2 regions of the Absiella sp. AM29-15 genome follow, and region 1 is predicted to be linked to the other one. Evidence: a T-box and tRNA genes for the amino acid it is inferred to sense, from the RefSeq annotation. Region 1 holds a T-box; the other holds one or more tRNA genes.
The links. The T-box of region 1 lies ahead of ileS (isoleucine--tRNA ligase). A T-box ahead of a tRNA ligase gene usually reads a tRNA of that ligase, here a tRNA-Ile.

Region 1 (15,440 bases):
AATGATCTCCTTTACTTGAAGTAAAGATTTGTGCCTTATCTACCATTCGTCTAAAAGCTTTGGAATGTATAATTCTATCTCTATCACGTGAATAGGTCGATCTACCATCATCAAATTGCAATTTACAAGCTCTAATATATTCATCATTACTATTAATCTCATTAAAATCAGATTCAACTTTAATGTTTTGTTCTTTTACAAAATTGTCATATACTTCAACAGCTGATTCTTCTGTAATATAACTATTCTTTTTAAAGTCTTTTTGTAAATCAAAAAGCAGCATATTGCACAAATTTTCTATTATCAACTTTTTATCTGTAAACGCCTCTGTTTTACAAGTTAAAAGACTATCATTTATATCTACAACTCTGCAAGCAATTGCATCTAAATAGCTTATATCACTATTTTCCACTCTAAAAGAAATAAATAAAATCTTATCATCTATTTTTATTTCTCCTTTAAAATCCATATCATTGTTTGCTAAATTATAGGCAGCATTAGCTTTATCTGATTTTAATCCCTTGATAAGATTTGAAAATGGTTTCTCCCATATTTTAATAATATAAAACTTTTCCATATTCGTGCCTCCTTGTAACATATGTGTCATATTAAGTATAAAATATATTTTTATTATTACAACATGAAAATTAAAAAGTTCAAGTTTGGGATAGGATGACTCTATTTATAGTATTATAATTATTTAAAATCAATGAATTTCAGTCATTATCACAAATTCTCCATCGCTGTAATCATCATAATTTTTTATGTCCATATGTTATTTACTAGTAATTGACACTATCAGTATAAAGCAGTAAGATATATCTAACCGCTTATTATAAGCAAGAAGGAAACAATAAAGGATGGAATGAGACGTAGAAAGATTAATCAGATGAAATCAATTATCAAAGGCGAGATTTCTGATATAGAGAATAACCCCGATAATCTTGATTATAAATTATTAGCTATCAATATTAAGTACGTTTATAATCAAATTGATAAGGTCTCTTATCAGGAAGGTGATGATATATATAATATAGAATTATCCCAAAGTAGCTCTTCTGAATCTTCAGATGATAACTATAAGAATTTGTTATGGGCTTTGGATTCTATTGAAGATGCAATGAATTATTGTGAACAAAAGGATAATATTAATATGCAGGACTCATTAAAAATTGCATTAGGATTTCTTGATTTCTTAGTCTAACATAATAAAAATTCATCATTTTATAAAATATTAAAAAGTATGTCAATAAATGTAATAAACATTAACACTTGTATCCATTGTCAGTATATTCAGAGAACCTGAATTTATACTGACTTTTTCTTTTTATTCTTACTTTATGAGAGTGAGTGTCCATGGAATACTTGAGTTCTGGATAACTAACTATATCACCTTATGGAACTGTCTATTTAATTCTTCAATCACATACGTTATGTAAATTATTTTCCTTGTTTCCACTGGATAATTAAAATAGGTATTTAGAATGTCCCAGTTTTCTTCCCAACTCATTATTGCGATTGGAGAGATTTTTTTACTGTTCCTCTGTATTTGCTTGATAAACCATCTTTAGATTTTTCAGGTGCTGCCTACCCTTAGCTTGAATGTCTTGATATGTTTATATCTTACAAAACATGTGCTGCTACGCATCAAATGTATGATGTTACGCTTGTGTATATAGACTTTTAATAGATAGCTCTTACGGCTCTCTAAAGCCTGTAAGACTATTTACACAGAATAGAGAAACAGCATTAACCTCTCTACTTTTCAACTGATTATTACATTTGAATATGATTGCTTTATTCAATTGTAAATACTATTTGATTTCATGAAAAAAATCTTTTATATTTTACAATTTACATCATGATGAAAAAAAAGATATTCATTTAGGTAGTCTAACCTTAAATGAATATCTTTATTTGGTTAATTTTTCTTTTCTATTTCATCAATTACAGCTTGGCGGATGTCATCTGGAATATCTAATATATCTATTGCTTCCATAACATTAATATGATTTTTTGCCATTAACTTCTTTGTATATACTACAGCGCTTAGAAACCGTTCTTCTGCTTTACCTTCTTCTTTCGCTTCCTTACGGATACCTTCACTTAAGTTACACATTTGCATCACCTGCCCCTTTCAAAAACATTATAACTTTCTTTCATTATTTGTCTATCCAACTATAATGTATATTATCTGATATTATGTTTTTAATATATATTAATAGCTTTATTTATCACAAAACACTAATTAATTTTATGCAAAAAAGCTTTTGTATTTTGCGTTTTATACTTAGATGAAAAAAAGATATTCATTTAGGTGGTCTAATCTTAAATGAATATCTTTATTTGGTTAATTTTTCTTTTCTATTTCATCAATTACAGCTTGGCGGATGTCTTCTGGTATTTTCAACATATCTAATGCTTTATTGATTTCAATATTGGTAGTTTCCATCAAGTTTTTGACAAGTTCTACAGTACTTATAAATTTACCTTCAAGCTTTCCTTCTAATTTACCTTCTTCTTTCGCTTCCTTACGGATACCTTCACTTAAGTTACACATCTCAGCCACCTCCTGCTCTAGATCTTCTGTTACTAGTATACCATAATTTTCTATAAGTTGTCGCTTTATTTCATCTAGTGGAAGATTCGAATTGAATAATACATTCAATAATTTCATAGAGTCATATTCTCCATCATTGTAATCATCATAACTCTTTTTTAGATAAATCATGATAACTTCTATCAAATCATAATGACTTACTGGACTATGCCATTCTTTTCTCAAACAAGTTTCCGTTAGTTTGTATGAATTCACAACATCATCTTTTTCTTTTTTATGATTCATACAGATCCATAAAGAATACACCTTTTTGATATCTAAATAATTGGTATGTTCAAAACCATATTTTGCGTTCTTTTGACCTGCTAAGATCCTACAGGCATGATACACACCTCTTGATATCAATGGATAATGTCTTTCATCATCACCCTGTGCTTCCATGTTTATCAGAAATCCTATGATTTCTTTTTTAGCTTCTACCTTCTTTGTTGGAAGTTTCGCAAAGAAGAATACATCATAGCGTATTTCTGCGCCAATAACAGCGATATCCTCAAGGTTTAATCCCAAAAGTTCACCATTTCTTTTGATGTACTCAATTCCTTTGATTGGCTCAATACAAGCCTCTATTTCAGGTATTGGCATACCCATATATTCTGGTATTTGATCATGCAAGATAGATGCCAGAATAGATTTGAAAGCCAGGATTTTTTTACAATATTCATCATGTGCTTTTCCCGGTTCTTTCGTATCAATGGTTGATACTAGTTTTAGTCTATTATTCATAAAGCGCCTCCTTTTCGTGTAATGTTTTCCATTATACATGCATTGTTTAAAAAAATCTATACATAATTACAACAAAGTCAGAAAAGCACAAATAATTATATTTTTACAGTAAAATCTTAAAGTAAATCATGATTAACAAACACAGTAATCTATGTCTTAATATGAAGCATTTTCTTAAATCAAATCACTTTTTGATTTCATTTTTTTCAATACATTCCATCATTTCATGATGTATATCCTCAGATATGTCTAGTAGATCCATTGTTTCAATAACACTAATAGTTTTTTATCATTAACGTCTTGGTATATTCTACAGCGCTTAGAAACCTTTCATCTGCTTTACCTTCTTCTTTCGCTTCTTTACGGATATCTTCACTTTACTAAATCCCCAATTCTAAATCTTTATTTTTAATATCATCATAATCCCTATCTCTGCTAATTGGATCAACCTCAACCTTAAACTTATCATCAGAATAATTGTAATAACGATATCCATTCGTAAGATATCTAAAATCAACTAACTTAGAAGGCGTTGGCTGAATTTCTTTTAAATCAAAAATCGTTCCTGGCACTATCCTCACACTAATCATTCCTTCCTAAATATAATGGTATAACAAAATATAATTGATTATACTATTTTTTTAGCTTTGATAAGCATCATAGAGAAAATGACACACCCAAACATGTATGCTTAATGCAAAAAACTTATTCTTGAACATACTTTTTCCTCATATTTTTCTTCAACCTGACATACATCATATGCTGGTAATTCATCTATAGAGAAGCTTACTTTTACATTGCTTATAAACCTTCCTTCTTTACAGATACCTTCACTTAAGTTAAGCATTTGCATCACCTGCCCCTTTCAAAAACATTATAACTATCTTTCATTATTTGTCCATCCAACTATAATGTATATTATCTGATATTACTTTTTAAAATCATGATATTATAAATTTTATTTATATTAAAATACTAATTAATTTTATGTAAAAAGCTTTTATGTTTTATACTATGATGAAAAAAATATTCATTTAGGTGTTTCTTCCTTAAATGGATATCTTTATTTGGTTAATTTTTCTTTTCTATTTCATCAATTACAGCTTGGCGGATGTCATCTGGAATATCTAATATATCTATTGCTTCCATAACATTAATATGATTTTTTACCATTAACTTTTTTGTATATACTACAGCGCTTAGAAACCGTTCTTCTGCTTTACCTTCAAGCTTTCCTTCTAATTTACCTTCTAGTTTACCTTCTTCTTTTGCTTCTTTACGGATACCTTCACTTAAGTTACACATTTTATCACCTATCTCTTTCAAGAATATTATAACTTCCTTTCATTATTTGTCCATCACACGATAATGTATATACAAAAAAGACTATAGAAATTGAATTCCTATAGTCTTCTGGATATATTAGCCTTCTAATACTTCGTGACAACGATCACATAAGCCATCTTCTCTTGAAGAATCAGTAATGTTCCAGCATCTTGGACATACTTTTCCCTCACATTTTTCTACTGCTACCTGGCATACTTCATATGCTGGTAATTCATCTACAGAGAAACTTACTTTTGATACGATCAGCCATTGGTTGAATTTGTTGCCACAGTAATCTTCGATCAATTTACGATCTTCATCAGATACATTTACCATAACATGTGCTTCTAATGATTTCCCGATAACTTTTTCTGCACGAGCTGTTTCTAGTGCTTTAAAGATATCTGCACGAATTGCCATTAAACGAGCCACATCTGCTTTGATTGCTTCTGCGTTATCAATGACAAGGTTTTCTTTGAAGCTTCCTAAATGGATACTTTCTGCTTCTGTATGGAAGAAATCATTTACTTCTTCACATGTATGAACAAGGATTGGTGCCCATAGACGTAATAAGAAGTCTAATGCATGATACAGAACAGTTTGTACTTGTCTTCTTCTTGGTGAATCTTTCTTTTCGATATACAGGATATCTTTTGTGTAATCCATATAGTAAGCAGATAATTCATTGGTCATTAAGTTTGTTAACATACCAGTGATATCCGCAAAACGGTATTCTTGATAAGCTTTGATTGCTTTGGTATTTGCTTCATTTAATAGCACTAAGATATATTGATCTAATGCTGGTAATTCCTTCACATCTACCAAATCTTCTTTTGTGAAGTCTGTTTCTGGATTGATGTTTGCTAACATGAAACGGAATGTATTACGTACTTTACGATATTGTTCAGAAATCTGTTTCATGATTTCATCTGACATTGAGCAGTCTGCCTGATAGTCTACAGAAGTAGCCCATAAACGAAGGATATCTGCGCCATATTTCTTAGTGATTTCACCTGGTGCTACAGCGTTCCATTGAGATTTACTCATCTTCACACCTTTACCATCCATAACAAAACCATGGCTTAATACCTGTTTATATGGAGATTGTCCATGTACAGCAGTCCCAATGATCAAAGATGAATTAAACCATCCACGATACTGGTCACTACCTTCAAAGTATAGATCAGCAGGATAGCCTAAACCTCTTTCCATCATAGCACCTGTGTGTGAACTTCCGGAGTCAAACCATACATCCATGGTATCTGTTTCTTTACGGAAAGTTCCATTTGGTGAACCTGGGTGGCTGTATCCTTCTGGAAGTAAGTCTTTTGCGTCTCTTTCAAACCATACATTTGAACCAAATTCTTTGAATAATTCTGCGACATGATCAAATACGTTTTGATCCATGATAGGTGTATCGTCTTCTGCATAGAAGATAGGAATTGGTACACCCCATGCACGCTGACGGGAAATACACCAGTCACCACGATCGGCGATCATGTTATGCATACGCTGCTGTCCCCACTTTGGTATCCAGTCTACTTTATCAATTTCATTTAATAACTGTTCACGAATCTTATCGATAGATGCAAACCATTGTGTAGTGGCACGGAAGATAATTGGTTTCTTTGTTCTCCAATCGTGTGGATAGGAGTGTGTAATGAATTCAAGTTTTAATAAAGCACCGATTTCATCCAGTTTTTGTGTCACTGTCTTATTGGCATCATCTACATACTGACCAGCAAGCCATTCGCCACAATCTTCCATCATGCATCCATGTTCATCAACATTACAATATGCTGGTAAACCATATTTCTGACCTACAAAGAAGTCATCTGCACCAAAGCCTGGAGCTGTATGTACACATCCAGTACCTGCATCAGCAGTAACGTGATCACCTAAGATAACCAAAGATTCACGATCATATAAAGGATGCTGACATGTGATCATTTCAAGTTCTTTTCCCTTGAATGTTTTGATGATGTTTTTCTGCGTTAATCCAAATTTTTCCCACAACGCATCAACAAGCTCCTGAAGAACTAATAATTTACCTTTTTCACTTTCAACTAGTGCATATGTATAATCCTTATTCAAACAGATTGCTAAGTTTGCAGGGATTGTCCAAGGTGTTGTTGTCCAGATGACAAAACTTGTATCTGTATCTAAGATTCCTTTACCATCTTTTACAGGGAATTTCACAAAAATCGTAGGACTCTTGATATCCTTGTATTCAATTTCAGCTTCTGCAAGAGCTGTTTCACTGGATGGACTCCAATATACTGGTTTTAATCCTTTATAGATCAAGCCATCCATTGCCATCTTACCAAAGATTTCAATCTGGTGTGCTTCAAATTCTTTTGTTAATGTGATATAAGGATGATCATAATCACCTACCACACCTAAAGAAAGGAATCCTTTTTTCTGTCTTTCTACCTGTTCTAAAGCATAGTTGTAGCAAAGCTTTCTGAAATCAGCCAGTTCCATTTCTTTACGGTTATATCCAAGCTTCTGGATAGCTGTTTCAATAGGTAAACCATGTGTATCCCATCCTGGTACATAAGGCACCTTGTAGCCAGCCATAAAGCGGTTACGGATGATGACATCCTTTAAAATTTTATTTAATGCATGTCCTAAGTGGATATCTCCATTTGCATATGGAGGACCATCATGTAAAACGAATGCTTCGCATCCTTCTCTTTTTTCTAACATCTTTTCATAGATGTTTTGTTCTTTCCAGCGCTGCTGGAAGTTTGGCTCTTTACTTGGTAACTTTCCACGCATTTCAAACTTGGTATTTGGCATTAATAGCGTATCTTTATATTCCATCGTTTCTTCCTCCTTCATAAAAAAAACGTCCTTACTCTAAGGACGTTATTCACGCGGTACCACCTTAGTTCATATCATTCCTGATATGCACTTTCAACACGTAACGTGTGCTAAACCCGTACTTCCCTACTAACCATTCAGGAAATCTGCATCGAAAAGTGATTTTTTATTACCCTTCCTACAGCTTTCCACCAGCCAGCTGCTCTCTATCAGTACCTGTAATAAAACATGTCTTTTCTGTTCACGCATTTACAATTCTTTTTTCAAAAGATCCATGTTGGGAATATTGGGTGTTTCAAATTCATCCAGTGCAGCTTCCAGTTGTCTTAATTCATCCTTCATGCTGCCTTTTAATTCATTTGCCTCATTTCCCAGTCTGGCAATATCCAGCAATATGCCTCTTGCCATGATTAAAGACTCTTTCACGATAGCATCTGCATTTTTCTGTGCTGTATCTACTACCATATTTGCTTCTTTCATCGCAATCCTTGCCATCTCTCCAGCTGCCTTCTCACGAATCGCCAGATTTTCCATGACCTTGTTATATTCCTGTTGTTTTTCAGCCAGTTCTTTTTCCATTTCTTCTACCTGTTTCAAAAGCACTGTTTGCTTTTTCTTCAGTTCTTCGTTTTCATTACTAAGCAAGGATATATAGTCATCGACCTGGTAACGGTTATATCCATTTTTCATCGTATCGAATGATTTCTTGTCCATAACATCACCTTTCGTCCTCACCTTCGGAAATAAGCGGCTTAATTCACAAATGGAAATAGCATTATTATTATGTCATAAATATGCCACTTCTTCAAGGGATTTTTGTGAATGTCATTGTATTTTTCCAGCTTTTTTCATTATTTTCCAAAATCATTCCTTTTATATGACATTCATTTTCACTATGATCATATGAAAGGAATATCTCCCTCCAGCTTTGAGGGTAGTCATGGGGGTAGTTTTGGGGGTAGTTATTTGGGTAGTTATTTTCATTTCATTGAAATGAAAAAGCCTGCACATGGCAGGCCTTACTCATATTTTGCGACTTCAATAACTAGATGATCTTTTTTTGTCTTGTTGGATACTTCTAAAAACTTAAAACGCCCTGCTTTCCGTATCGATATCACACTGCCAACACTAACCGTTGTGGAAGCCTGCTGGTTTACGGTATGATTGACCTTCACAAGTCCTGCTTTGATAAGATCTGTTGCTTTGCTTCTGGACATATGCCCAAGTGTAGATACCATCACATCTAAGCGTAAGGAAGATACGATTTTGGTTTCATATTTTAATTTTTGTTCATGTTGAATAGGTTCATTTGTTCGCTGAAAATGAAGAGAACAGCGTTTGATTTTGGTTAAGTTGCATGTGATATAATTTTCAACCATCTCATCACAGAAAATATAGATTCTGTCATCCTCAATGATAAAATCTCCAATCATATCCCGTTCAATGCCAATATGCATAATGGCACCTAAGATATCCGGATGTGATAATTTAGAGAAGGATGAGGAGTAGTTGGCTTTTAAACAGATGGTAGGAAAAGCTGGTTCTTCATCATCATATGGTAGAAATGCAAAACGTACACGTTCCGCATTTGGATAACCGCCATCCATACGGTAAAGAATCTGTTTCCCACAGATACTTTGTGCAATCGATGCTTCTTCAGGCGTAAAAAAGGGAGTAATGCATATCCGTCTATAACGTTGCATCTGATCAATGAGATCATATAGGCGTTTTACGAATTCTTCATTACCCCGAAAATGTTGTAACTGATGCTGATTCATTAATTACTCTTCGTTTGCATCCAAACTAATTTCTCCATGTACTGCTACATTTTTAGGAGCACACAGAATAACATTATGACCAATTTTCTGAATGGTTCCATCCAGAGCGAAAATAACACCTGTTAGAAAATCGATTGTTCTTTGCGCATAATCTCTTTGCAGCTTATGTAAATTAATAACGGCTGCCTTGTTTTCTTTCAAACGTTTTGCGACTTCTTCTGCTTCATCGAATGAACGTGGTTCAAACAAAACCATCTTTGTATCACCTGATAAACGACTTACCTTTGATTTTGGCTGTTCATATTCAGACAGGACACGGTTATCTTCATCTTCCTGTTCTACTTCTAACACATCATCTTCATCCATTGGTGCAATAAATTCTTTAAATTTTTGACCGATGCTCATGTTGGCATACCTCCTATACGTTATCACTATTTTATCACAAAGTTCTGCATAGAAAAAGGCTTTTTCCAAAAGAAAAGTGAGATTTAGCTAAATCTCACCAAAATCACATCGCCCTGAATATTTTCAATTTCCTTTACATCGATTTCTATTTCTTCTTTACCGAAGAAAAAAGGAAAGCATTTTTTGATACAGGAACGTGGCGGACATGCATAGATTGCATAAATCAGATAGGAGCATGGATCAAAAGCAAGATCACAAACCGTTCCTATCAATGCCCCGTTTCGTATATTGATAACCTGTTTCCCAACGATATCTGAATATCTCATTTGCCTCACCTAGTTTATTGTATGAGGAAACTTCAAATGTGTGCTAGTTTTCAATATCTTTTCGTAATGCCGCAATAGCATTTTTTTCAAGGCGTGATACCTGTGCCTGGGATATGCCAAGTTCATTTGCGATTTCTGTTTGTGTCATATCATCATAGTAACGTTTTTTGATGATATCCAGTTCTTTGCCCTTTAAATGCTTCAGGCTCTTTTTTAATGCCATCACATTGGATAATTTTTCAATTTCATCATGCTCATCTTTGATTTGATCTAACAGAAACAATTCATCCCCATCACTGTTATAGACGGGTTCAAAGATACTTAATACGGATTGGGTGGAATCTAATGCATCCACGATATCTTTTTCTTTGACTTCTAATACAGAAGCTAAATATGCTGTGGTTGGTTCTTTCTGATAGGTATGTATATATTCTTCTTTTACCTGAAATGCCTTATATGCTAAATCTTTTAGATGTCTGGATACTCTGATGACCTGATTATCTCTTAAGTAACGTTTAATTTCTCCCATAATCATAGGAACAGCATAGGTAGAAAAGCGTACCTCATGTTTTAAATCAAAGTTATCTATGGATTTCACAAGACCGATACACCCTACCTGAAACAGATCATCCATGTTTTCACAGCGGTTATGGAAACGCTGAACGATGCTTAAAACAAGCTTTAAGTTCCCATTGATCAGGGTTTCTTTGGCTTGTAAGTCACCGTTTTGTAAAGCGACAAACAATTCTTTCATTTCTGCATTGGTCAACACTTTTAAAGTGGATGTGTTGATCCCACTGATTTCTACTTTATAACGACTCATTTCTACAACCTCCTAGCCTTGTGTACTAGGAGTTTTCCCTTGTAAAATTTATGCTATACACGTGTTTATTTGTAAGTAACTGGAAAGAGATATCACTTGACAAACAGGAAAAAACCATGGTGTTTTATCATCATGGTTCTGTTGCTTTTTTCTTCTTTTCATCTTTTTGAAATTCCCGATATATCTTCATAAAGGCCCTTTTTTCTATCCGTGATACATAAGATCGTGAAATATTCATGGTTTTGGCAATTTCTCGCTGGGTCTGTTCCTTTTGTCCATATAAACCAAAACGCTTGGTAATGATTTCCAGCTCTCTGGCATCGAGTACGTGAATGAAACGTTTAAGCTTGGATACGTTATCTTCTAACATCATATCATCAATGATATTATCTTCTGGTGCGGATATCGCATCAATGAGTGTAATCTCACTGCCATCCTTATCGGTCGCAATAGCTTCGTTGAGTGATACGTTTTGAAAATAGTTTTTAGAGCTTCGTAAATACATCAATATCTCATTTTCTATACATTTACTGGCATAGGTTGTAAGCTTATGTCCTTTTTCCGGTTTGAAAGAATCAATAGCTTTGATCAATCCAATAGTTCCGATACTGATGAGATCTTCTTTTTGTTCCTTACGGATATCGTATTTTTTTACGATATGGGCAACCAAACGCAGATTGTGTTCAATCAGTTTGTTGCGTGCTTCTTCATCATGATCTTTCAATAATGCTATACAGTTTGCTTCTTCTTCCTTATCAAGTGGTTGTAAAAAACTGTTGTTTCGTATATATCCAACATAACATAACGCATTTGACAGTAATTCAAATAATGTTGTTAACATTTCTTATCACCTGTTATCAGTATATGATAAGGGATGTGACAACATGCGACAAAAAAATCGGATTACACACGTAATCCGATTGGTGTTGATGCGCCTGGTAAATAGATGCCGGCGATAACAACGTTTGCACCATTGTATCCACCATGTACGACTTGTCCATTACCTACATAAACAGCGATGTGACTTTTACCACTGCCATTATTTGCATAGTATAATAAATCACCTTGCTGTAAGTTATCTAAAGAAACCTGTGAAGCGATTTGCAAGAAGTTGTCTGGTCCCATGATGTGATGTTCAACGATCGCATCGCCATCCTCTTCTTCTACTGTGATCCATGCGGATTTTCCTACTGCTTCAATACTTTTTTCTGCGACTTCTTCACACCACATGTTTGCACCTACATAAGATAATGCTGTCTGGGCAATAGGACTTGTAACTGCTTCCTGCTGAGGCTGTGGAGCTTCTTGTTTTTTTGGAAGGAGAAGGCGCGCTTTCCTGCTTTGGCTGTGACTGTTGTGTCTTTGCAGGGGCCTGTGTTTGTGTTTCATTAACTTCGTTATTTTCCACAGCCTGCGCTGTTTCATTTGTTTGTTGTTCTTTTTCAACGGTTTCTTTCTTTGTTTCTTTTTTACTTGTTTCTGCTTTTGGTGTAGCTTTCTTAGCATTTTTCTTTGTAGTGACTTCCTGTACCTGTTTCATAATATCTTTAGTGCCTGAATCGATATTTGTTAAACCGATTGCCGCAACCTTAGTACTTTCAGCTGTTGTATTGTTATAAACGATACCACCACAAATCAATCCAGCGCTTAATAATGCGCATGTACTATATGTCAACATTTTAGATTTTTTCATCTTCATGTCCTCCTTGTTTTAAACTGTGTTACTTACTTCCTACTCATACTATACACAAAACTTTGTCACACGTAAACCCTTTAGCCTACATTTTATGACCTTTTTGTGATATCAAATACATTTTTCATATTCATGTGACATAGCTGTGATTATTTAGATAAAAAAAGACAGTCATCTTTCTGACTGTCCTAATTCTCTAAAAATGAACGGTAATAGATTTTAAAGCTTAATTTTTCGTTCAGTTTTTCTAATGCAATCTTAAAACCGTCAATATCAAAGACTGCGACATCAATATAAGAATAATGGATACCAATTGCCCCGCCAATCGTTCTAGCTAGTGACATATCATAGAATAATTTATTGATTTCCTTTTCTAGCTGTTGACGTAATAGTGCTTCTTTTTCATCTTCATATAAGACTTCATAAAATAGATAGCCATATTCTGCGCCACGCTCTTTCATATCTTTACATGACTGGTATTCTTGATTTAACAATTCCTCCTGAAGTAATGGATTGGTGGTAATGATCATCTTCATATCTTTACGAAGGGTTTCACTTGGCAGCTTTTCATCCAGTTTGTATGCCATATAAATAGTGGTAGGATCATGGTACTCGCTCCACTCTTCATCAATGATGATATCACAGATATCTTCGTAAAAGTTAGGTAAAAGACACACATTTTCTTCATCACTTGGTGTGTCAATGATCGTAATGCTGTTGATTCTTGCTTCCAGCTCCAATTCTCCAATGAACAGCTCCAGCATATATGCAACCAGACGGTTACGATAATCTTCTTCCATATCCTTTAATGCTTCACAATATACTTCAATATCCAGCATCTTTAATGCTTCATTGATTTTGTAATAGATTTTAAAGTCAGCCCCACCATAGCGTTTTCCTTTCACATCAATATAGCTGTTCATTGCTTTTTGTGATAATGGTGGCCGCCATGGATTCAGGATCCAGTTTTCTTTTAACTGTTCTGGCGCATCTTTCACTAATATAGCGCTGCAGAATTGTACGTTCTTATCTCCACCGCTTGGAAATGTCATTTCAAAGAAGCCGTTTTCATTCATTTCCAGCTCCATCTTTGTGCCGACAATCGTCGCTAATCGATGATTTAAATCCTCCAGCAGATGCTCTAATTCGTGTTGATCACCTTCTTGTAATGCTTGTTCAACAGTACTCTGTACCGTTTCAAAATACTTCCAAAAATTTTGTACTCTATGTTTTAGATTCATATCTACACCTCTATTCATTTCTTATCAATAAACAATACTGCTTCAAATCATAATTGTCATGTGTAATGACACTCATCAATTTAAAGCCGGTTTCTTCATATAATGCCAGATTGTCTTTATGATGTGTTTCCATTGTCACATCAAACCCTTTTTCTTTTGCATCTTCACATACACGTGTAATCAGCATTTTGGCAAGTCCCTGTTTTCGATCCTCTTTTTTTGTATACATCAGATCAATATGATATGACTCATGTGTCACAAATTCTTTGACCCAGCGGCTGGTAAACATATCCCAGCACTTGATCACATGCCATATGACCTGAAAGGAATGAGTGGATATTAGCATGGGAATCATTTTCATATTCAGACTAAACAAACGCAGATGATATTTCCATGCGTTTTCAAGTGATGTATCATAGACCACCATCACACTGTGCAGCTCTTTACTATCTGCGATAAAATGGCTGTATGGACGAATTGCAGCCAAGTAGTGTTTAAAGAAATACTTTACCAGGCGCCTTCTTGATTTTTTATATGGAAATACGGTTTTATACAGTTCATCCTCATAAAAATTCTCTGCCATTTCTTTATAAAGATTGGCAATTTCATAGTCATTTAATTCATATAAACCAGCGAATGACATTTTTTCACATCCTTATTCCTCGCCCTATTATATCATATTTTTTCGATATGTGTAAATTATGAAAAGAACGTCTTATGTAATTAAACATTCACTAGACGTTCTTTCAGCTTTTTCAATATTTTTTTCTCTAAACGGGATACCTGTACCTGGGAAATCGACAATTTTCGGGCAATATCCTCCTGCTTCATACCTAAATCATAGCGATAGTGTAATAACAGTTGATCACGTTCTTCTAAGCGTTTTACTTCATTCTCCAAACTGACCTTCATCACGACATCTTCTTCTTTACGATTTTTCACTTTATCTTCTAATAGAATTGGTGAGCCATCGTTTTCATAGATGGTTTCATCTAAAGAATAAACAAACTGGTTTGCTTCAAATGCCACGATTACATCGCCAACATCTAATTGTAAATCATCTGCAATCTCCTGATAGGTTGGCTCATGATGCAGCTGTTGAAATAGTTTTTCTTTGCTTTTCAGCATCGTTAAATAGCCTTCTTTGATGGAACGGGATATTCGCATACTGCCATCATCACGAAAGTATCGTTTGATTTCTCCCATAATAATAGGTACTGCATATGTAGAAAACTTTACACCATAACTGACATCAAAATGATTCAGGGCTTTCATCAATCCCACACAGCCTATTTGAAATAAATCATCCTGGCTTTGTTTCGGTCGATGGAATCGTTTCACAATAGAATAGACAAGCGGTGTATTCTGCGCAACGAATTCATCTCTTGCTTTGTTGTCCCCTTGTTGAATCAGATGAATCAGTTCTTCATTGCTCCGTTTGATTTCCATGTCTGATCTTCTTTTTGATTTGCAGATCACATCCCTTTCCCGCTTCACTATGAATATGGAATTCATCCGCAAATGTCTGCATTATGGTCATTCCCATACCACTTCGCTCCAAATACTCTTTGCTGGTATACATTGGCTCCATGGCTTTTTGGATATCATCTATACCACAGCCATCATCTTTCACGTGGATATAGATATAATGCTCATCATAGCTGACTTCCAGCAGGATG
Region 2 (15,440 bases), on a different contig from region 1:
AAGGTAAGAAATTAGAGGCGGGTACTTCCACAAAAGGAACATATGGAATAGAATTAATATTAAATGATTATTTTGTAGATATCTTCATCGCGGTATTCATGATTTATATAACATATATACAAGTAGATAAAGAATATCAGTCAGGCAGGATGTCTTATATCAAAGCTACCTCTAAGGGAGGGTTATGGAATTACTTAAGTAAATATGCTTCTTTGACAATATCAATGATTGTATTCATGGCACTTTCCTACCTTGGAATGTATGTGATTCGTGGAATACAATATGGGTTTGTGAATATACAACAGCCAATACAAAGTGTTATGATGTGCGCTACAACACCAATCAAATGTACGATTATACAGTTTTTATTACTGATGTTGATCATGCGCATATTGGCATTTGCATTTGTGGAAATGTTACTGCTTGGTGTTTCGACGTTCTTTAGAAAAACAATGATTGGCAGTGGTTTGATTGCGATATGTGTATGTATCAGCACATTGTTATCTAATTTTACTGCAGATAAAAACAGCTTACTTGCATATCTTTCATTATCACATATTTTACATCCAGAACTAGATTTTATTCGTGTGAGCTATATTTCTATTTTTTCACACGCAATATATTACACCTGGCTGTTGATTTGTTTAGCTCTATTGATTTGTTTGATTTTTGCTGGTTCTTATTATGCATATATTACAAAAGAATATAAACAAAAAATGATAGAGATACCAGTATATGATAAACATTTTCATTCTTTGTTATTTTATGAAGCAAAGAAGTCTTGGCTAAAAGGCGCTGGCGTCTTGTTTGCATGCCTGCTGCTTATGCTTGTATCATTTGATCTTTCTAATATACATACATTATCCTATCAAGATGATCGAATTATAAATTACTATATTGATGAATTTGGTGCATCACCAACAAAAGAAACATATCAAAACATCGAAAAAGAAAAACAGCGTTTTGCGGATATTGAACAAAAACTACTTTTATCAAATAACGAAACAGAAAAAACGCTTCTTTCTAAAGAACTTTCCACTCAGCGTACGTTTCAAGAATATTGTCAAAAAATAGAAATGATAAAAAATGATGAGTCAAGACAGGTATTAAAAGAAGATCATACTAGAATGTTTTTTGATCAATCAAAAGAATTCGCAAAATTACTGGTATTCTATATACTGATGATGGTGCTGATGTGTATGCATACATACGCAAAGGAAAAAGAAAGTGGAGTTACACTTTACTATAAAACAACAATGATTGGTATTAGAAAAACACATACGTTAAAATATATACAATTAAGTGTTGGCTTTACACTTCTATGGTGTTTCATCAGTATAATGATCTTCCTGCATAATAAGCAAATGTATCCAGACGTTATGTTGAATGTCGCAATGCATGATTTACAACAGTTCTTTACATCGCCATTTACAATGACGATTATGCAGTATTTAGTTATGCAATTTATATTAGAAATCCTTGTAATTCAAGCACTACTGTATTGTGTTTTATATTTGTTTTCACGTATTAAATCTGAAAAAGTCACAGCGATTGTACTGTTTCTTTTGTTAAGTGTACCATTATTGCTTTGTATCAATGAGGTTTATCAAGCACCACTGTTCATGTGCCTTTTTTATCCGTTTTTAAATATTAAAAAAGCATTTATTGCTTATATATTCATACTTATTGTATTTATACTATGCAGAATAAAGAAAGTGAGGGATATTCATGCGTAAAATATTATGTGTATTGTGTTTGTTATTGGTTTGCTGTGGATGTTCAAATAAGGAAAAGAAGGATAGTGAAGCTTATGTAATTGATGCATTTCCTTCTGTATCTGAACAAGGCGTCTATCATATTGTAAAAGGAAAAATAGGAAATCAACTATATTTTTATGATGGAGAAACGAATCAAGATGTACCACTTTGCGCAAAACCTAATTGTGACCATAATAATAATCAATGTGAAGCATACCTGATTACACAATATAAAGATACAGTCATGAATTATCCGCCAATGCCTTATGAAGGAAAACTTTATGGTGTTTATATGAATATGCAGACAGGAAATAATTATTTATGTTCTATGGAAGAAGATGGAAGTGATCGAAAAGAGATATTAAAACTTACAGATGGGGCGATTGCATCTTTGATGATTTATAAGAATAAAGCCTATATTTGTTTAGAAACATTTGAACATGATGAAAATGGAAGAATCGGAAGACTTGCAGAAAATTATCTTACATATATTGGAGATTTAACTAATGGAAAACTCACGCAATTAGATTTAGATGAAGACAGTATTGTGAATTTTGAAGGTGTTTGGGATAAGCAAGTGATGTATATGACAATAAAAGAAGAAAACGATAATGTGAAAGGTGTATTAATGAGCTTATCAGAAGATGGAAAAGAAAATAAGGTATTTTTAGATAATATGTCAACTTTGAATGCTTTTTTGTACAAAGGAAGTATTTATAGTAATGATAATCAACAAATTAAAAAATTAGATTTAAAAACGAAGGAAGAAGCAGATGTCTGTCAGGCTCATACAGATGGTTGCACATTGGATTCTGGTGTAAATGATCCTTTTGGACTCATGCGTATTACATGTGTGAAAGATAACAAGTTTGTAAAAGAAATATATGTTGATTTAGAAAAGAAACAACAAGTGTCCATAGAGGGTAACATTTATACAAAATATAAAGATGGCTATTTAGTGATGGATGAACAAGGACTTTTAAAATTTATAAAAGAATAACTTCACCTAAAATAGTTAAAATTTCAAAATAGTAAAAATAAATGTTGACAAACAAAAACTCCTATGGTATTATGTACAAGCATTCGGTGGAAATGGGCCTGTAGCTCAGGTGGTTAGAGCGCACCCCTGATAAGGGTGAGGTCGTTGGTTCAAGTCCATTCAGGCCCACCATCGAATTTAAATATACATGGGGTTTTAGCTCAGCTGGGAGAGCACCTGCCTTGCACGCAGGGGGTCATCGGTTCGATCCCGATAAGCTCCACCAAATTTAAAACGAATCTCGATAGGTTATCGCTTATCGGGATTTTTTTTGTTCGATAATTCGATGACCAGACATTGAAATAGAACGATAAATCGCTTATTATAAAATTTTTCAAAAAATTATTAAAATTAAAAAAATAGTGTTGACATATAAAAAACATCGTGGTATTATAATCAAGCATTCGATGGAACATGGGCCTGTAGCTCAGGTGGTTAGAGCGCACCCCTGATAAGGGTGAGGTCGTTGGTTCAAGTCCATTCAGGCCCACCATCGAATTTAAATATACATGGGGTTTTAGCTCAGCTGGGAGAGCACCTGCCTTGCACGCAGGGGGTCATCGGTTCGATCCCGATAAGCTCCACCAAAATTTAAAACGAATCTCGATAGGTTATCGCTTATCGGGATTTTTTTTGTATAGATATCAGATGACCAGAAAAGATGAAAAGAGTTTTTAAAATCTGGTATAATTAAGAAAAATGACAAAGAAAGGAGAAAAATCATAGTGATGTTAATGCATGTAGTAAGTAATCAAGGGGAATTTGATTGTCGTAGTAAAGATGAAATTGAAACAATCATAAGACAAAGCACCCAAATTCCATATGATGATATCTGGCTTTCTGGGGAATATGAGTATCCATGTTTGACGATAACATTAAATGGAGCAGATGCCTGTTTGCATTATTTTCTAAATGGTGATGGTGATTTCTGGCAATCAGTAGGAACTTGCGAAAGAGTAGTAAGCTTTGTAAGTGGCAATGGTGCCCCTGATTTTACACCAGAAAATGCTGTAATCACACTTGATCAAGCAATACAGTGTATGCGATTATTCTTTGATACTTTACAAAGACCAGATTGTATTGCATGGAGGAGTATGTAAAAATAAAGTGAACAGGATGAAGAAAAAACCTGTTCATTTTTATGTCGATACGATGAAAACCATAGTATAATTAATATGCTTTAAAAGCGAGTGGAGGAGAGATATGAATGAAAGTTTTTATATCTATATTTGGAAACTTGTGTTGGGTTTTGTCCATCTTTTGGGCTTATCAGAAAATCATATATCAAAAAGTCAGTTTCAAAAAAATGTGCTATGTCGCCATTTTTTACTTTGGGATAGGACTTGTTGAGGAAGTATTGCATACAGGAGAGATTCCTTATTACTTATCAGATTTAACTGGAATTGATATATTCTTTTTTTTGGAACTTGAAATATTTGTTTGGTGCTGGATCATCGCATATACACTATTTGACAAAAATCTAAAACGTTCAATTTTTCTCATCGCATGCATATGCTCAGTATGCCAGCAGACGTTCTTTATTCTAAATGAAATGCTTTGGTTTTTATCAAATGGAAATGTACAAATCTATTATTTATTAAATTTGCCAATGATAGCACTGTTGTTTTTTACGATTTATCTGATTGTGGAAAAGTTGAATATTGCCAGAATCTATCGAGAATTTGAGTATAAAAATTTTTCTTTCATACAAATTTTAGGAATGACGATTATTGTATTATTCATATATGATCTATTATCTTATTGTTTACAAATGATACCTGTAAAATCAAAAGAACAATTCTTGATACCACTTTTTTTGATGTTCATTATGATATTGACTATGATATATTACATTCAAATGGTCAGTTTAAAAGATAAGAAAAAATACAGTGATATGTTATTGAAGCAACAAAATCTTTATATTCAAGATTTAGAAAAAATACAACAAAATATGCGTACCTTCAAACATGATTATAAGAATATGATGTCCAGTATTTACCTACAAAGCAAAGAAGGAAACATGCAGGAAATAGAATCTACAATTTCAAAATTAATGGATGAATTTGATGAAGATATTGATAAGAAAATGAATCTAACCAATCAATTAGCAAATATCCAAATCAATGAAATGAAAAGCCTTTTATATTCAAAAATCACAGAAATCAATCATCAGCATATCTCATTACATATGGAAGTATTATATCCAGTGCAAACAATAAAAATGAATATTATGGATGCATGTCGTGTTTTGGGGATTCTTTTGGATAATGCAATAGATGAAGTTAAAGATCATGAAGGTGATATGAACCTGGTATTATCCAATCAGGAAGATGCCTTTCATATGATTGTGGAAAATTCATTATTCCATGATGTAGATATTGAAAAAATCTATCAAGAAGGATATTCCACCAAAGGTACACAGCGAGGGATGGGATTGATTTCTTTACAAAAGATAATTGATAAATATTCAAATGTGACGATAGCTACACAAATTGTGGATAATCGTTTCATTCAGGAAATAACCATTGTATAGGAAGTGATAACATGTTAGAAATATATGTATGTGATGATGAAGTTTCGACGTTAAATTTTATACAGCAGGCAATTGAAAAACAAATTCTGATTCATGAATATGATATGAAAGTAAAGCAGGTATATCGTGATCCTTGTGCAATGTTAGATGCGTTAGCGAAGCAACAAACCAAACGTAATATTTATTTTTTAGATGTTGAACTAAAACATCCAGAATATGATGGCTTTTTGTTGGGGAGAGAAATACGCAAAATTGATCCAAATGGCACAATCGTTTATATCACGAGTTTCAAAGATTTAGCTTATAAAACCTTCCAATATCATATTGAAGCCTTTGATTATATTGTGAAAGATACACAAGAACAGTTGCATACATCCATCAGTGAGTGCCTGCAATCTATTATTCAACGTCTAAAAGATGAAACAAAAGATCCTGTTGCATGCTTTACGTGTAAAAGTGGAGATAAACTGCGCCATATTCCCATCGATGATATTTATTACTTTGAAACATCAGCACGTTCTCACCATGTGATCTTACATGGGAAAAATCAACGGATAGAATTTCTGGGAAACCTTACAGATATAGAAAAAGAATTGAAAGAAGGCTTTTTAAAAATTCATCGTTCTTATTTAATTGCCTTAGATAAAATCGATTCCATTGATCTTAAACATAATGAAGTAATTGTAAGAGGTGGGGTATGTAGTATATCTCGTAAAGAAAAATCTCGTTTACTTGAAAAAATCAAGAAATGAGATTTTTTGTTATTTAGGAAACAATCCTTACCATTCAGGAACAAGCCACCATTTTCAATCCTTAAAATGTTATAGTGAAAAACGTAAAAAGGAGGATACATATATGATGCAGGAAATCATACGTTTAGATCATATATCAAAAACATTTGATAATGTCTGCGTGTTAAAAGATATTCACGCAACTCTAAGAAAAGGAGAAATTCTTGGCTTTTTAGGACCAAGTGGCGCAGGCAAGACAACAACGATTAAAATTCTTACAGGACAGCTTTTTCCATCATCAGGAGAGGCCTATATCTTGGGAATCAACGCCAATCAAATTGATGAAACCATCTATGAACAAATAGGTATTGTCACAGATAGCAGTGGTATTTATGAATATCTCAGTGTGGAAAAAAATCTGGAATACTTCGCAAAAATCCTAAAAGTGGAGAAACAAAGGGTCGAAGATGTGTTACATCAGGTAGGACTTTATGAACATCGTAAAAAACTGGCAGGAAAATTATCCAAAGGGCAGACACAGCGATTAATTCTCGCAAGAGCGGTACTGCATAAACCACAAGTATTATTTCTAGATGAACCAACTTCTGGTTTAGATCCATCGACCGCTTTACAGATACACAATATGTTGTTTCAATTAAAAGAAGAAGGCATGGCAATTTTTCTTACAACGCACAATATGGAAGAAGCCACAAAATTATGCGATCATGTGGCATTATTAAATGAAGGTGTGATTGTAGAATATGGAACACCAAACGATATATGTTTAAAATATCATAAAGTAAAAAAATATGACATACGATTACGTGATGGAAAACAGTATCTTTTACAACAGAATGATGAAAATGTAGAGAAAATAAATGCATGGCTAAAACAAGATCAGATAGAAACAATTCACTCTTGTGAGCCAACGCTAGAAAGCGTTTTTTTGGAAGTGACAGGAAGAAAACTATCATGAAGATATTTCATCTTCCCCATATCATAACGTGGAGAAATGCACCCGTTTGTGCATTATTTGGAAGTTGTTGTATCATCATACCAGTATTTGTGATAGGAGCTGTCATTTGGAAAATATATTTTTTATAGGAGAAGGGAAGGTTATTATGAAAACACTACATATACATAAAGTAATGGCGATAGCGGAAGTAAAGTTTCGTGCACTATGTGGAAAAAACTGTATCATTATGCCAATATTTGCGATAGGATTTACAATGATGATGCGTTTTCTATATCAAAATATGTCAGGAGATGGAGCCAGTGAAGAATATTTAAATGCGTATGCATTAGCAATGGGATTGGTCATGAATATTGGTATGACTGGCTTATATTGTACAAGTTTAATGCTTGCGGAAGAAAAAGAAAAAAAGACATTGCGCGTGTTGATGACATCCTCCGTGAATGCTTTGGAATTCTTTATCGGAAGTGTGCTGCCAGTATTCCTTGTGACAGTTATCGTTAATTATTTACTTATGCCAATCAGTGGGTATACCATCACAGGATCAAATCTTATATTGTTTAGTATTGTCACAATGATTGGGACATTGATCAGCTGTATTATTGGGATGCTGTTGGGAATCTTTGCGAAAAATCAGGTCAGTACCAGTACACTCACTTCGCCTATTTTACTATTGATGATGCTGGTACCAATGTTTTCTTCTTATATCGAAGAATTAAAGATGATATCTCCATTCATTTTCACAGGAGCAATTATGGATATGGTCATGCATATGGCAGAGCAAGTATCACCTGCGTTAAATATTGGCGGTATCCTTGCGATGATCATCGAGGCGGTAGTTTCCATAGCATTATTTGTTTTGATATATAAACGTAATGGATACGAAAAAGAATAAAGAAAGTTAAGATATGTTAGAAGAACGTGAACGATCTTCAAAGAAATAAGTAAAATTTAATACTTTTTTGAAAACAGCCTCATTGCATTGTATATAGAAACAAGCTATCCTTTAAGTAGGAGGTGGCAGACATGGCTAATGAAGATAAGAAAGACTTTAACGCAATGTTGCATGATGCTAAAGATATGCCAAAAATTCAAATCATTACCGATCAAAAAAGTATTGAAAAGTATGGAGGAAATCATATGTATTTCGCTCCACCAATCGATTATGATCATGTAATGAAACAGGTGCCTTATGGAAAGGTAATTACTATTGGAGAAATTCGCGAGTATTTTGCGAGAATTCATCATGCTGATTTTACAGAACCAATCACAGCTGGGATTTTTGTGTCTATTGCGGCGTGGGCAAGTTATCAAAGAACAGAAGATGAAACACCCTATTGGCGAACATTAAAGGCAAATGGGGAGTTGAATGCGAAGTATCCAGGCGGAATAGAAGCACAAAAAGAGAAGTTAGAAGCAGAAGGACATACCATTATACAAAAAGGCAGAACACAGAACAAATATAAAATATTTTGTGAAAGATTATCAAAAGGTACTTTTTGATTTAGGTGAAATAGAGAACAAATCATAAGATGTAATACGACAGTTGAAACATAATCAACTGTCTTTTCTTCATTTATAAGCACTTGATATTACACCCATGAAATGTGATAATGTTTGTAATGTATAAGATTTCTTAAGAGGTGATACGATATGGATTGGAATCATTATTTGTTGGAAGAAAAAAGTCCTCATCATCCTTATGCGGATTTAGGCGTTATGGAGGGTATGGTAAGTGGTATTTATGATTTAGCACTTGTCCCTAAAGATACACAGATATTATCCTTGACCATGCCATTAAAAAAGTATCATTTAACATATTCTCATGATGAAAGTCTTTATGGAAATAAATGTATAGAAGGTGTTTGTTTAAGTGAAGTAAATGTGGAAAACGTAAAGCTTTTATCAACGCTTCCTAACTTAAAATATCTTAAAATTTCTAATAATAAACAAGAAACAATATTAGATTTAACACCATTACGACATTTGGAGGTATTGATCCTATCTGATATCACAAAGGTCACGGATTTTAGCTTCTTATTTGGATTAGATTATCTCAAAACGCTTTATTTACGTGATGTAAAACAGTTATATGATTTGTCTTTTCTATCAAATATGACAAACTTACAAGAATTGTTTTTATCAAATGGGGGAATGAGCGGCGTGGGTAAGCCAGTGAAAAGCATGGCGCCATTATCTAATCTAAAGCAATTACAATACTTACATTTTGCGTTGACTGTAGAACATAAAAACTATGATATTTCACCAATATTATCTTTGAAAAATTTAAAATATCTAACAATGTTGCCACGCTATTATCGCAATCATCGATTAGAAACATTACAAAAAGAATTGCCAGATACCATCATAGAATAGAAAAGGGGTGTCGTATGGATAAAAAAGCAAAAAATATATTAATGAAAACCTATTGGTCTGCTTCTGGTTGGAAAGATGAATATACAATTACTCCGAAAGATTTTACTTATGCGAAAGAAAAAGGTTTGATGTTTGATGCAGTTAGTATATCGCATGATGAATGTGTAAAACAAATCAAAGCGATTGTGGAAAAAATCACGCCCCAACAGATAGTGAAAGCTTTTATAAGCAGTCTTTCAACCAGACGTTTAGACTGGCGCTCAGGTATCAGCTCTTACTACATAGCGAAAATGCTGCCAATGCATACTTATACACCTGTCATATCCGGAAAGTCATATGAAAACGGCAAGGTGGTTTATACATCATGTACCTGTTCTATATGCAAAGATTTGAAATACGGTGTGATTGGGAAAGAAGATTATAAAGATGTGGATGTCAATATATTAAACTTTGAACGTATTAAATGGGGTGGTGTACGCCATGGTGAATTAATTTATATCTTATTTGATCTTCAACAATTCATCAAAGAGGAAATACCAGAACCAACAGATGCGGATATACATATTTTAAAAGATATATTAAAGATAATTATGAGCAGTGCAGCCAATGATCATCCAGGTATATTATGCGATAGATTCAAAGATATTCCTGATTTTAAATCAAACAAAAATGAAAGGTCCTCGCTGGTTGAGATTCTCGCATGCATTGGGGTATTAAAACCCCAATCATATGAACGTAAAATTCAAGGGAAAAACGACTGGACATTTGTGGAATACTGGCGTGGAGAAGATGGCTATGATCAAGTGGCAGTGAATGAATATTTTGGAGAATATCTATGAGTATGCGTGATGATGTGGAGTCTATCATCAAAGCATTAAAGCTGGATCGTTCAAGAATTTTTGAGGTATCAAAGATCAAATATGTGGATATCATTACAAGAATTGAACATACATTCGTTTTGGATTATGGAGATATTCATTGGTCAAATATGGAAAATGATTTTCAACAACATTTATCAATTAGAAAAGAGGAATCAGAATGGATACAATCAGAAAAAAGCAACGTGGGCAAAATAGAAAATTAAAACGTATGTTCGATGATATTGATAAATTTCAACCAGATTGGAATAACGATGAGCGATATGAACATTTTCATGTGCCAAGTGATCCGTTTATCGAAAGTGAAAAAACTACAAATCAAAATAAGAAAAAGTTTTATGAAAAATGGCTTGCGACTGTGGAAAGATTGATGAAAGAAAAGCCACAGGATATCGTGTTTTGTAAAATTGTAGGAATGATATCTATCCCTGATGTATGGTGTTCAGAAATCATCATTTTCTATGATCAGGAGTATTATGAAGCTTTTTTTAAACGTGATTGTGCTTATCAAACGTGGATAAAAATTAAAAACGATTCTTTTCTTAAACGTAAACAGATACAAACACCGCTGAAGGAAGCTGGCTATCAACAAACCATTCGAGATGAAGATATATATCAAAACGAATTATGGTTTTATGGAGATATTGATGTAAGGTGATTGGAGGCATAAGATATGAATAACGTATTGGACATCACAAACTATGGCATTGCTTTATTTTCGCCAACAATTCTGCAGAATTTCCTGAAGAAAGAAAAAATCAGATCAAAGAAATTGCTGAGTAAATTTGAAAAGGATAAAGATGTGTATCTGAAAACTCTAAAAGAAGGAATCTGGATGCCAATTGTGAAAATTGACGCAGGCAGTTATGTGATAAAATTGAACGGTGTTGATGAACCATTTGATGATACATGGATACAGAAGTTTTCGTATGAAGAATTTCAAATAGAAATCAAAGATACACTTTGTATTGGGGATATCCATTTGCTAGAGCCATTTCAAACAAATCAGGAAATGCGTTATCAAGATATGGAAGGCAATATCTTATACAAAGGGCATACATATGAAACAGCTTCAGGTAAATATCAATTACGTGTAGAAGGATATGTGCGAAAAGAGGCGAATGGACATGCTTCCACCTATCAAAATCCAGAATATGGATTCTTATTTACACTCAATCAAGTAGAGGTCTTTAAGATGGCTCAGGATCCAAGAAATGATGAACGATACAATTTCAATATTGGCTATCTTACCAGATCAAAACAAGCGAAAATTAAGTGGGAGAATGAAATACAAGCTCAAAAAATAGGCAAAGAATATTATCCGCTAATCGAATTAGATGATGGAAGCATATGTCATTTATATGTAGAATTTGATTCCTCACACAAGTATTGTCGAGTAAGCGTTCTATATAAATATGTATATGATGAATTGTTGAAAAGTGGTAGTACATTTACGATTTCAGAAGAAACACGCACGAAAGGAAAAACCGTTTTATGCCCTGTAGGAACCCTGACCATTTTATAGAAGATAGAGAATACAATATGGATGAATTTGAAAATATCATAAATCAAATCAAGACAATTTGTTTATCAGTTGTAAAACATACTTATGAGAAGTCAATGAAGCAAGCATATGATTTAATAAGAAAGCTTCATGATGCAGGATATACAAAAGATGAAGTCTATCAGGCACTGCTTTCCTGTCAGGCAGTATTAAAGGATGGTCTTTCCTATGATTTTATATGTGATTTGATGGATTATGTAGTTGGATGGTGTGCTACAGAGCTTCAAATATGGAAGGATGAAAAAGACAGCTTAAAAGAATTTTACGATTACCTATCATCAGATGAAGAATTGATGTATGATATTCGTATGCATGCGGAATGGAATGAAGCATCTTTTTCTAAATTAAAACAATTGATTTATGCTATCATGCAAGAATACGAAGATAAGCCATATGATCACGAATTGATATCGTATATGCAGAATATTCCAACGATTGTCCATATGTTGTCACAATTTCAAAAATGCTCACAAAAAAATTTAGAAGAAGGATATACACAGGAAACTTATTTGAAAATGATTTCAAATAAAATAGATGAATTAAACCAGTTATATGACATATTTATGAATTCATTAGCGCAAAAAAATGATAAATGAAGGAAAATAAAATTAGAAGGAGAGGAAATATAGTTGTATGAAGCTTTTTATCACAAGTGTTACAGCACAGGGCACCAATTGTGTATCCTCTTTGATACATGAATTATCACCATTAGAAAAACAAGCACAATCCTGGGATTTTCCATACAATATCATGATTTGTATCAGATGTGGAAAAAATGTTGGGAAAACATTTCAACGTTTTGAGAATAAAGATCAGGTCCTTACTTTGGATATACGTGAAGAAGATGAATTATTTCGTGTGATGTCTAAAAATGAACAACGGGAATATTTAGGCAGGCGCATCTTCTCTTATATGGAAGAAAGCATAAAGAAATATCCCAAGGTCGCAACTACACACCAACAGGAAGCATTCATGAAGAATGTGAAGCAATGGATGATGGCACATGACTGGCTGCATGGAAAAATCGACCAGGTAAGAACGCTTCTACAAAAGGAAATGGGAGCTTATGAAATCAGTGAACAAATGCATATGCCACTTGAAGAAGTGGAAGATATTTGGATTCATATGTATGAAGAAGATAAACGAACAACTACACATTCAGATAATATCAAAGAAGGTAAAAATTGGGTGTGGAATGTATGAAAAAAGATTTTTCATATCTTTAGGAGTAATGACATATGAAAATCTATCAGGGAAAAACAGCATGGTGGTTGATACTTATTTTTCTTGTTTATAATCTTTTACTATGATTGACACATATAAAAATTACACCTTTTTTGCGTTGTTATGCTGGTTTTGATTTATGCATTGAATATCTTTTGGATACTTTCAACAGAAACCGGATAGAATTATATGACACATATAATTTTCTATTATGGATTTTCTAAACTAGTCATTCAGATTTCAAATATCAAAAGATAGAAAAAAGCAGAAGTGCGATCGCTTCCTCCGCAAATTCTTTAGACCGTATTCCTATTATCACAAAGGGTATGGATTTCTATGTGTCCTTAAAAGAAATGAAGATTTTATAAATCAAATACAGAAGAAACGATAGGGCAGAAAAACTGCCCTTTTCCGTTATAAAAAAAGAAACAGCGATTTGCTGTTTCTAATCCATTGGCTGTTGATAAAATCCTCCATAGAACTGTTCTGTACGTAAGACATTGACGATTGCGTGTGGATCTACTTCCTGTATACAATGAACAGCATCAGATATTTCATAAGAAGAAATAACGGTAATCAATAGGTACATTTTTTTCTTACTAAACCCACCATATCCCTGGATACAAGAGATACCATGACGGAAATGGTCAACATAGTTATCCACAACATTTTCAGGATCTTGTGTTGTAATCTGCAAGGTTACACGTTCATAACGGTGATGGAAGGTAGAAATCGTCTTAGTGGAAATAAACTGGAATACGATAGAATAACCAGCATAAATCCATCCAAACATATAGCCAAAGATACACAGAATCAAGGCATTGAAGATAAATACCTGTTCCCAGATAGAACGATTGATCTTATTGGATACATAAAGTGCGATAAAGTCAGTACCCCCGGTACTTGCATTGGATTTTAATGCCAGTACTACACTGATACCATATAAGAATCCACCGAATACAACATTTAGAATCAAATCATTGAACAAAGGATTAAATTCACATACTTTCAATAATAAAGATGTCATAAAGAACTGTATTGTGGATAATAAAGTAAACTTCTTGGATATACTTTTATAACAAGCCAGCGCAACTGGGATATTTAGTACCAGAATACATACAGATGTAGAAATAGAATGTCCGTATAAGCTTGCTATTTTATCAATCAGGATCGCTACACCTGTGAAACCGCTGCTTAGTAAATTGCTGGGCTGAATGAATGCTTTGATGACATATGTCTGAAGCAGAGAACTCAGCAATACCCCTCCTAAACACAGCAGAAATCGAATTTTTTTATTTTTCATCTTCTATTCTCCTCTTCTTTTTCATGTACCATTATAATCGTTGAAACGCAAAACAAGTCGAAAACATCTTCCTAGTCCTAGGAAATTCTTACTACGGAAATTTCCTAGCAGTTAGGAAACCAAGTTGGGCTTTTCCCTTTTAAATTTCATTATAATATAAATGGAAGGGGCGTGCATACAATGGCATTGAATAAACGACAAGAGAGAATCATTGCGATGATGAATGACGCGAATGAATGGATTACAGGAAAAGAATTGAGTAAACTTTTGAATGTAAGTGATCGTACCATTCGCAGTGACATGGACGCTATCAACCGATACTATGATGAAAACCTGATAGAAAGCAATTTACGCTATGGATATCATCTGAACACAGAAGTATTTCGTACATTAGATATTGAATTAGCTGAACCCATTCCTCAAACACCGCATGAACGCTGTGTATATATCATACAGGAGTTGTTGTTTGAAAAGAATGAATTAAATATCACATCGTTACAAGATAAAGTTTTTGTGAGTGAATACTCGATTGATAATGACATTAAACGTATCAAAAAAATGATAGAACCATATCCACAGCTGAAATTGGTAAGAAGCAAGAATTTTATCCATTTAGAAGGTGCGGAGGAAAGTAAACGTAAATTATATAAAGACTTGCTGGCAGAAGAAACACAGGGAAATTTCCTGAATTTAAATAACCTTGCGGCATTATATAAGGATTTTGATTTATTATTGATCAAAGATATCCTAGAACAGACATTAGATAAACATAACTATCATGTCAGAGAAATGGCATTTCCAATGTTGATGATTCATGTAGGCATTGCGATAGAACGAATTATCCGAAGAAACTACATACAGACGGATCGCAAAAATGAAGAATTAAAACAAAGTCAAGAATACAAAATTGCAGAAGAATTTTTCCACAGTGTGGCTAAGAAAATCCGTATAGAAATCGTAGATGATGAAGTTGCCTTATTGGCATTATTACTGATGGGAAAGAAAGGAACCAATTATACCAAAGACTTGGTTTCCATGAGTCATTCTATGAGCAGTGATGAA

Region 2: it encodes a tRNA-Ile, which carries the amino acid that the T-box ahead of ileS (isoleucine--tRNA ligase) is inferred to sense. The anticodon was not compared.

Annotation. Positions count from the first base shown of each region.
Region 1 is NZ_QVFL01000006.1:19,921-35,360, forward strand. Features, by position in the region: gene DW761_RS07540 (deoxyguanosinetriphosphate triphosphohydrolase family protein) at 1-577, opposite strand, end outside; gene DW761_RS07545 (hypothetical protein) at 890-1,204, shown strand; partial or broken gene DW761_RS21875 (transposase) at 1,391-1,775, opposite strand; gene DW761_RS07555 (hypothetical protein) at 1,922-2,119, opposite strand; gene DW761_RS07560 (hypothetical protein) at 2,351-3,343, opposite strand; gene DW761_RS07565 (hypothetical protein) at 3,724-3,915, opposite strand; gene DW761_RS20980 (hypothetical protein) at 4,035-4,190, opposite strand; gene DW761_RS07570 (hypothetical protein) at 4,415-4,648, opposite strand; gene ileS (isoleucine--tRNA ligase) at 4,766-7,495, opposite strand; T-box leader at 7,531-7,748, opposite strand; gene DW761_RS07580 (DivIVA domain-containing protein) at 7,745-8,209, opposite strand; gene DW761_RS07585 (RNA-binding protein) at 8,515-9,273, opposite strand; gene DW761_RS07590 (cell division protein SepF) at 9,277-9,678, opposite strand; gene DW761_RS07595 (PRC-barrel domain-containing protein) at 9,762-10,004, opposite strand; gene DW761_RS07600 (SigB/SigF/SigG family RNA polymerase sigma factor) at 10,048-10,827, opposite strand; gene sigK (RNA polymerase sporulation sigma factor SigK) at 10,958-11,668, opposite strand; gene DW761_RS21400 (NlpC/P60 family protein) at 11,731-12,057, opposite strand; gene DW761_RS21405 (hypothetical protein) at 12,047-12,520, opposite strand; gene DW761_RS07615 (hypothetical protein) at 12,709-13,761, opposite strand; gene DW761_RS07620 (GNAT family N-acetyltransferase) at 13,772-14,404, opposite strand; gene DW761_RS07625 (SigB/SigF/SigG family RNA polymerase sigma factor) at 14,485-15,210, opposite strand; gene spoIIAB (anti-sigma F factor) at 15,188-15,440, opposite strand, start outside.
Region 2 is NZ_QVFL01000011.1:53,711-69,150, reverse strand. Features, by position in the region: gene DW761_RS12035 (hypothetical protein) at 1-1,736, shown strand, start outside; gene DW761_RS12030 (hypothetical protein) at 1,729-2,757, shown strand; tRNA gene DW761_RS12025 (tRNA-Ile) at 2,852-2,928, shown strand; tRNA gene DW761_RS12020 (tRNA-Ala) at 2,947-3,022, shown strand; tRNA gene DW761_RS12015 (tRNA-Ile) at 3,213-3,289, shown strand; tRNA gene DW761_RS12010 (tRNA-Ala) at 3,308-3,383, shown strand; gene DW761_RS12005 (Imm1 family immunity protein) at 3,525-3,896, shown strand; gene DW761_RS12000 (sensor histidine kinase) at 4,004-5,329, shown strand; gene DW761_RS11995 (LytR/AlgR family response regulator transcription factor) at 5,341-6,081, shown strand; gene DW761_RS11990 (ABC transporter ATP-binding protein) at 6,185-7,036, shown strand; gene DW761_RS11985 (ABC transporter permease) at 7,182-7,928, shown strand; partial or broken gene DW761_RS11980 (MGMT family protein) at 8,060-8,564, shown strand; gene DW761_RS11975 (leucine-rich repeat domain-containing protein) at 8,687-9,409, shown strand; gene DW761_RS11970 (hypothetical protein) at 9,424-10,248, shown strand; gene DW761_RS11965 (hypothetical protein) at 10,245-10,493, shown strand; gene DW761_RS11960 (DUF3916 domain-containing protein) at 10,448-10,945, shown strand; gene DW761_RS11955 (hypothetical protein) at 10,961-11,812, shown strand; gene DW761_RS11950 (hypothetical protein) at 11,830-12,447, shown strand; gene DW761_RS11945 (hypothetical protein) at 12,485-13,054, shown strand; gene DW761_RS11940 (YitT family protein) at 13,521-14,378, opposite strand; gene DW761_RS11935 (BglG family transcription antiterminator) at 14,559-15,440, shown strand, end outside.